DNA from 2 places in the Microbacterium sp. NPDC055903 genome. Region 1 is predicted to be linked to the other one. Evidence: riboswitches for the same ligand, from Rfam matches in the RefSeq annotation. Region 1 holds a riboswitch; the other holds the start of a gene.
What was found. A riboswitch is a leader RNA that binds a small molecule or an ion and turns the genes downstream of it on or off. The one in region 1 is predicted to bind thiamine pyrophosphate.

Region 1 (3,400 bases):
CCACCGCGACGTCCTTCGCGCTGAGCAGGTTGTATCCGCCGCCGAGAGTTCCCGTCTTCAGGCCGACGATCCCTGGATCGCCGAGAAGTCCGTTGGTGTTCTCCACGAGCCCGGCACCGGGAAGCTCCACGGATGCCGTGGCGACGATCTCGGCGAAGACGGGATCGGCCAGCGCGATCTCGGCGAGGCGCGTCAACGCCTCGGGGGTGGCAACGTTGTCATCGTCGCGTCCGGCGGGCGTGACGATGCGGATGTCGTCGAGCCCCCGGGAGGTCAGCCACGCCTGCGCGGCCTCCTCGAAGGCATCCTCCGAGCCCCAGATCTCCTCGGCGAGGCGATCGATGTAGTTGTTCGCGGAGCCGAGCAGGATGCCCTGCAGCATCTGGTACTCGGTGAGCGTCCCACCGACCGGCACGTCGAGGGCCGACTGGTTGTCGCGGAGGTAGCTCCAGTACTCGCTGGAATCCGACCAGGAGAACGAGTACTCCGGCCCCTGCTCGCCTGGCTGCAGCGGCAGACGATCGAGCACGAGCATGGCCGAGACCACCTTCGTGATGCTGGCGATCGGCGCAGCCTCCGACGAGGACGCAGCCATGCCGGCATCGCCGACCCTGATCGCGGCGCTCCCCTCGGCGGGCCAGCTCAGCGTGGCCGCCGCCGCGGGCGTGACACTCAGGTCGGCGGCGGCGATCACGGGCGGGAGCTCGTGGAGCGGCCAGAGCAGCGTCGCCGTCGTGTAGGCGATGCCGAGGACGGCGAGCGCTCCGACGGGGATCAGCCAGCCGGCCCTCGGCCGACGAGGAGCATCGGCGAGGACGTCCTTCTCGACCTCGGTCTCGGCGTCCGCATCGAGGGAATCCGCCGAGACGGATGCCGGGTCCAGCCACAGCAGTGCCGTCGCGGGCGAGTTCTCGTCTGCCCAGGTCGCGGAACCGGTGGCGGGGCCGAGTGCTTCGGGCGCATCGATGTCGTCGCCGGTCCCCGTCTCCCGGTCGTCTTCGCCGGCGTCTGGGGCATCCGAGGCCACCGGGTCGTCCGATTCGTCCTCGCCGTCCGACGCGTGCGCGGCGTCTGGCTCGGTGTCGATGACCGGCGCATCCGTGAGCGGCGGCTCGGCTTCGTCGATCGGTGCGCTCGCGGATGCGGTTTCGCTGCGGAGCGCCTCGGAACCGAGCGCGTCAGAGGCGGCGCCCACCGCGACGGCGTCAGCGCCCACCGCGACGGCGTCAGCGCCTACCGGAACGGCGTCGGCGCCCACCGGAACAGCGTCGGCGTCCTCCGCCGACCGGTTGGCCCCACCACCCGCGACCTCGTCGTACGAGGGCGGAACGGCCTTGCGCCGGCGCAGCTCGCGACGGGTGCGCGCGCCGGGAGGCTCGGACGGATGGGGGCTCACCCCCGATACGCTACCGAATCCGCCCACGGCATCCCTGTATTCGCGGCGCGGAGTATGATCGTGAGCACACACCCACGGGAGTCCGGCGAGCCGGGCTGAGAGGAAGCGAACCGCGCTTCGACCGTCGAACCTGATCCGGATCATGCCGGCGCAGGGAGGAGATCAGATGAGTACGTCCACGTCCGCATCCCGCCGTACGGCACTGTTCCGCCCGGAGATCTGGCGCTGGCGCGTCGTCGATATCGTCGTCGCCAGCGTGCTCGGCGTCGCCTGCGGGTTCCTGTTCCTGGCATGGAACGTCGGCTACCTCGGCCCGAAGGCGCTGCTGGAGCCGCTGCTGCCGGGGCTGCAGGGTCTGCTCGACGGCCCGTGGCTCATCGCCGGTGTGCTCGGCGGCCTCATCATCCGCAAGGCGGGCGCCGCTGTCTACGTGGAGGTCGTCGCCGCGGTCGTGTCCGCGCTGGCCGGTGCGCAGTGGGGCGGGTTCCTCACCATCGAGGCGGGCCTCGTGCAGGGGCTCGGTGCCGAGATCGTGTTCCTGCTGTTCTTCTACAAGCGCTGGTCGCTTCCGATCGCGATCCTCGCGGGCGCCGGGGCGGCGCTGGCGGGAGGCGTCAACAACATGATCCTGTGGTTCGCCGGGTCCGACGCCGCCTTCACGGTGATCTATCTGATCAGCACGACCGTCTCGGGTGCCGTCCTCGCCGGAGCTCTCGGATGGGCGCTCGCGCGCGGCATCGCCGCGACCGGCGCGCTGGAGCGCTTCGGCTCAGGGCGAGAGGCGCGCGTGCGCGTCTGAGATGGCGAACGGCACATCGGGCCCGGCAGCCGTCGAGGCGCGGGGCTGGGGCTGGCGGCACGCGACGCGCAAGGCCTGGGCGCTCCGGGACGTCTCGTTCCGCATCGAGCCGGGCGAGCGCGTCCTGCTGCTCGGGGCATCCGGGGCGGGCAAGTCGACGCTCCTGCACGGCCTCGCCGGCGTGCTCGGAGGTGACGAGGAGGGCGAGCACGAGGGCGAGCTGCGCGTCGGCGACGGCCCGGCTGGATCGGCGAGAGGCCGCACGGGGCTGGTGCTGCAGGACCCCGACTCGCAGGTGATCCTGGCCCGCGTCGGCGATGACGTCGCCTTCGGATGCGAGAACCTGGGCGTCGCGCGGGAGGAGATCTGGCACCGCGTCGGCGGTGCGCTGGACGCCGTCGGCCTGGACGTGCCGCTGGACCGGGCGACCAAGGCCCTCTCCGGCGGGCAGAAGCAGCGCCTGGCGCTCGCCGGCGTCCTCGCGATGCGTCCAGGGCTCGTCCTCCTGGACGAGCCCACCGCCAACCTCGATCCCGCCGGCGTCGTCGAGGTCCGCGACGCGGTGCAGCGGATGCTCGAGACGCACCCCGCCACGCTCGTGGTGGTCGAGCATCGGCTGGACGTCTGGCTTCCGCTCATCGAGCGGGTGATCGTGCTCGGCGATGCAGGAGTGGTGGCAGACGGCACTCCCGACAGGGTGCTCGGCGCCCTCGGTGCGGACCTCGCCGAGGCGGGTGTCTGGGTACCGGGATTTCCGCCGCCGACCCCACCCGCGCCGCGGAGCTCCAGGGGCGAGGTGCTCCTCGCCGCGGACGACCTCTCCGTGGCCAGAGCGAAGGGCGTGCCGGTCGCCACCGGCATCCGCGCAGAGGTCCGCGCCGGTCAGGCGCTCGCGATCACCGGTCCCAACGGTGCGGGGAAGTCCACCCTCGGCCTCACCATGGCCGGGCTCATCCGACCCGAGGGCGGACGGCTCACGGCATCCCCCGCCCTCGCGGCCGGTGCGGGAGATGCGCCCATCCGCTGGTCCTCGAAGCAGCTGCTCACGCGGATCGGGATGGTCTTCCAGGAGCCGGAGCATCAGCTGCTCGCGAAGACCGTGCGCGACGAGCTCGCCGTCGGCCCTCGTGCCCTCGGGATCCCCGAGGCGGAGATCGCGCAGCGCACCGACGAGCTCCTGGCCAGGCTGCGCCTGGACCGCCTCG
Region 2 (3,400 bases), 1.6 Mb from region 1:
TCTCGGTGGAGAGCTCCTGCGCGGCGACGAGCGCGTCCGACCAGCCGTCGATCGCGCGGCCCGCGAGCACCGCCAGCTCGGCAAGGTTCGGAGTCACCAGGTGCGCCTGCCCGAGAAGCGCGCGCAACGCGCTCTCGGCATCGGGGGCGAGCAGTCGATCGCCGCTGGTGGCGACCATCACGGGATCCACGACGACGACGGGAGGGCGCGTCCTGGCGAGCCAGGCGCTCACCGCGCCGATCACGTCCGCGTCTGCGAGCATGCCCACCTTCACCGCGTCGATGAGGATGTCGTCCGCGAGCGCCTCGAGCTGGGCGGTGAGGAAGGCGGCGGGAGGGACGTGCACATCGCGGACACCGCGCGTGTTCTGCACGGTGAGCGCGGTGATGGCCGCCATCCCGTAACCCCCCACGGCAGCGATCGACTTCAGGTCCGCCTGGATGCCGGCTCCCCCTGAGGGGTCGCTGCCTGCGATGCTGAGCACCCGCGGGGCTCGGCCCTCGCTCCATCGGCGGGCGAACTCCTCGGCCGCCTGGCGAGGGTCTTCGGCGGCGCACAGCGCCGACACGACCGCGACCCCGGCGGCACCGGCATCGCGCAGCGCGGAGACATCGCCGATACCGACCCCGCCGATCGCCACGCTGGGAAGCGGGCTCACCGCGGCGAGCGCACGGAACCCGTCGATGCCCAGGGCGGGCGGATGATCCGGTTTCGTGTCCGTCGGGCGGATGACTCCGACGCCGAGGTAGTCGATCGTCCCCGCCGGCAACTCCCGCACGGCGGCGAGGTGCTCCGGCGTGTTCGCGGTCAGACCGATGAGCGCATCAGGGCCGAGAGCCTCCCGTGCACGCAGGGCCGGGGCATCGCCCTGGCCGAGGTGCACGCCGTCCACCCGTGCTCCGGCCGCGCGTGCGGCGAGGGCGACGTCGAGCCGGTCGTTGACCACGAGCAGCGCTCTGCCGTCGATGACCGCCGAGAGCTCGACCAGCTGGGTCACCATCTCGGCATCCGTGAGCCTCTTGTCGCGCAGCTGCACGATCGTCGCGCCTCCTTCCACCGCCGCGGCGACCGTGGCGACGACGCCTCGGTCGCCGCACAGCGTCGCATCGGTGACGAGGTACAGCGAGAGGTCAGCGATCACCGGGCGACCTCCTCGACACGGGCGAGGGCGGCTATCTCCGAGGGCTGCAGGGCGGCGAGCGCGTCGAGCAGGGCGACGGCGAAACTGCCGGGGCCGTTCGACCCGGCGGCTGCCCGCTCCGCGGCGAGGGTGTAGACGAGGCTCGCGGCGGCCACAGCGGTGAGCGGGTCGGCGCTGTCCGATGCGCTGCTGCCGAGGAACGCGGCCATCACCGCGCCGAGGGCGCAACCTCCTCCTGTCACGCGGGTGAGCAGCTCGTGGCCGTTCGCGATGCGGACCGTGCGCCGCCCGTCGGTGATCAGATCCACGGGCCCGGAGACCGCCACGACGCTGCCGTGGCGCTCCGCCAGCGCACGCGCGGCGTCGGCCGCGGCATCCGTGCTGTCGATGGCGTCGACGCCGCGTCCGCCGGCACTGAGACCTGCGAGTGCGAGTACCTCGGAGGCGTTACCGCGGATCGCCGTCGGCCCCAGCGCGGCCAGCTCGTGCGCGAGCGCCGTCCGTACCGGGAGCGCGCCGATCGCGACGGGATCGAGCACCCACGGCGTTCCCTCGGTGGACGCGGCTTCCGCGGCCTCGCGCGCGGCATTCCGCTGCTCTGGCACAGGGGTGCCGAGGTTCACGAGGAGCGCGGATGCCATCGGCGCGAAGACCCCGGCCTCACCGGCGATGTCGACCATGGCGGGAGCAGCACCGAGCGCGAGAAGCACGTTGGCGGTGAAGCCGGTCACGACGGCGTTGGTGATGCACTGCGTGAGCGGTGGCGCATCCCGCACGCTCTGCAGCAGGACGGCGGCCTCGCTCCGGAGGTCTCGGGTGGACGGTGGGCGCAGACGATCGCTCATTGCGACATCCCTTCGCTAGTACGAACTAGATCAGGTTCGACGGGTGTGATCTCAGCCGCGGATGCGGCACCCCGTGTCACTCGCAGGCAGTCTACTGCGCAGCGCGCGACGGACGCACGCGTCCTCAGGCGCCGAGTTCGGCGAGCAGACGCTCCTCCTCCGTGCGCGAGAGGCCAGCGCGCCGGTCCCTGTCCAGCCCCCGGCCGCGCTCGTCGGCGAGCACCGCGGCGATCGTCCGCTCCAGCGGTCTCGCGGAGCCGCCGGCCGCTCGGAATGCGAGGGTGCTGCGGCGAGCGAACCCCGGCAGGTCCGCGGGGAGCCAGAGCGGCAGCGAGGGCCGCCCCATCCAGTAGTCGACGCCATGCTCCTCGAGCCATGCGTCCTCTGCGGCCACGACGCGCCCGGTGTGAGAAGCGGCCGCGCCGAAGGCATCCAGGACCGCTCCGAGGGGTGTGGGCTCACCGACCGCGTCGAGGATGCCGGTACCGCGGTCGGCGACGATGAAGGCGGCGAGGTCGTCGACGTCGATCACCTGCACCCAGCGATTCTCCGTCGTGGGCACGAGCACCGCGTCCGCCCCTGCTCGCGCGAACGCGGCGGCCCAGTACCCGAAACGGTCGCTCGGGTCGCCCTCGCCCACGACGAGCCCCGGCCGAACGATGCGCACGCCGCCCGCGGCACCGCTCAGCACCGCCCGTTCGGCGGCGACCTTCTGGGCCGCGTAGTCGGCGTCGTCGTCGAGTGCCGGATCCTCCACCGGAGCGGACTCGTCCGCGCCCACGGTCGCGCCGTCCGAGTACACCGACACCGATGACACGTAGGTCCAGCGCGCGCCATCGGCACCGAGCGCCTCGACCGCCCCACGGACGTGGCCGGCGCGGGAGGAGACGTCGACCACTTCATCCCACGGGCCCTGCACACGCGCATACACATCCGGATCGTCGCGATCGCCCACCACCAGCTCGGTACCGGGCGGAGTCGGCCTGGTTCCACGCGCGAGGCAGACGACGCGTGCACCGCGATCCAGCCATCCGCGCGCGACGCGTCCGGAGAGCCAGCCGGTGCCGCCGAGGATCAGAACATCTGTCATCCCCCTATGCCAGCAGGTCTGGATGCCAGGCGGAAGGCCGTCCGCTCAGAGCGGAGCGCCAACGACAGCGCCCGCCCGCGCGTCGGCTCATCCGCTCCGCTGCGCGGACAGCGCGCTCACGCGCGCGGCGGCCTCCGCCAGCCGCTCGGCATAGGCAGGATCGACCGTGGCTCGATCGGCGATCGCGGACACGATCTGCCCAGCGGTCGCCGGTGTCGAACCGGCGATCATGAGGACGAGGTCGGCGCCTGCCCCGATGGCGTTCACGGCGTTCGCCACGGGGTCGGCGTACGCGGCCTCTCCCGATGACGTCAGCATCCCGAG

Region 2: it holds a riboswitch for thiamine pyrophosphate, as region 1 does, so the genes downstream of both, thiM (hydroxyethylthiazole kinase) here and ACWGJP_RS07300 (ECF transporter S component) in region 1, are expected to answer to the same signal.

What each region holds. Positions count from the first base shown of each region.
Region 1 covers NZ_JBSHCA010000001.1:1,578,995-1,582,394, forward strand. Annotated here, with positions in the region: gene ACWGJP_RS07295 (D-alanyl-D-alanine carboxypeptidase) at 1-1,396, opposite strand, end outside; TPP riboswitch at 1,461-1,570, shown strand; gene ACWGJP_RS07300 (ECF transporter S component) at 1,563-2,195, shown strand; gene ACWGJP_RS07305 (ABC transporter ATP-binding protein) at 2,197-3,400, shown strand, end outside.
Region 2 covers NZ_JBSHCA010000001.1:15,619-19,018, forward strand. Annotated here, with positions in the region: gene ACWGJP_RS00075 (bifunctional hydroxymethylpyrimidine kinase/phosphomethylpyrimidine kinase) at 1-1,141, opposite strand, end outside; gene thiM (hydroxyethylthiazole kinase) at 1,138-1,986, opposite strand; TPP riboswitch at 1,977-2,070, opposite strand; gene ACWGJP_RS00085 (NAD-dependent epimerase/dehydratase family protein) at 2,111-3,076, opposite strand; gene ACWGJP_RS00090 (glycoside hydrolase family 3 N-terminal domain-containing protein) at 3,164-3,400, opposite strand, start outside.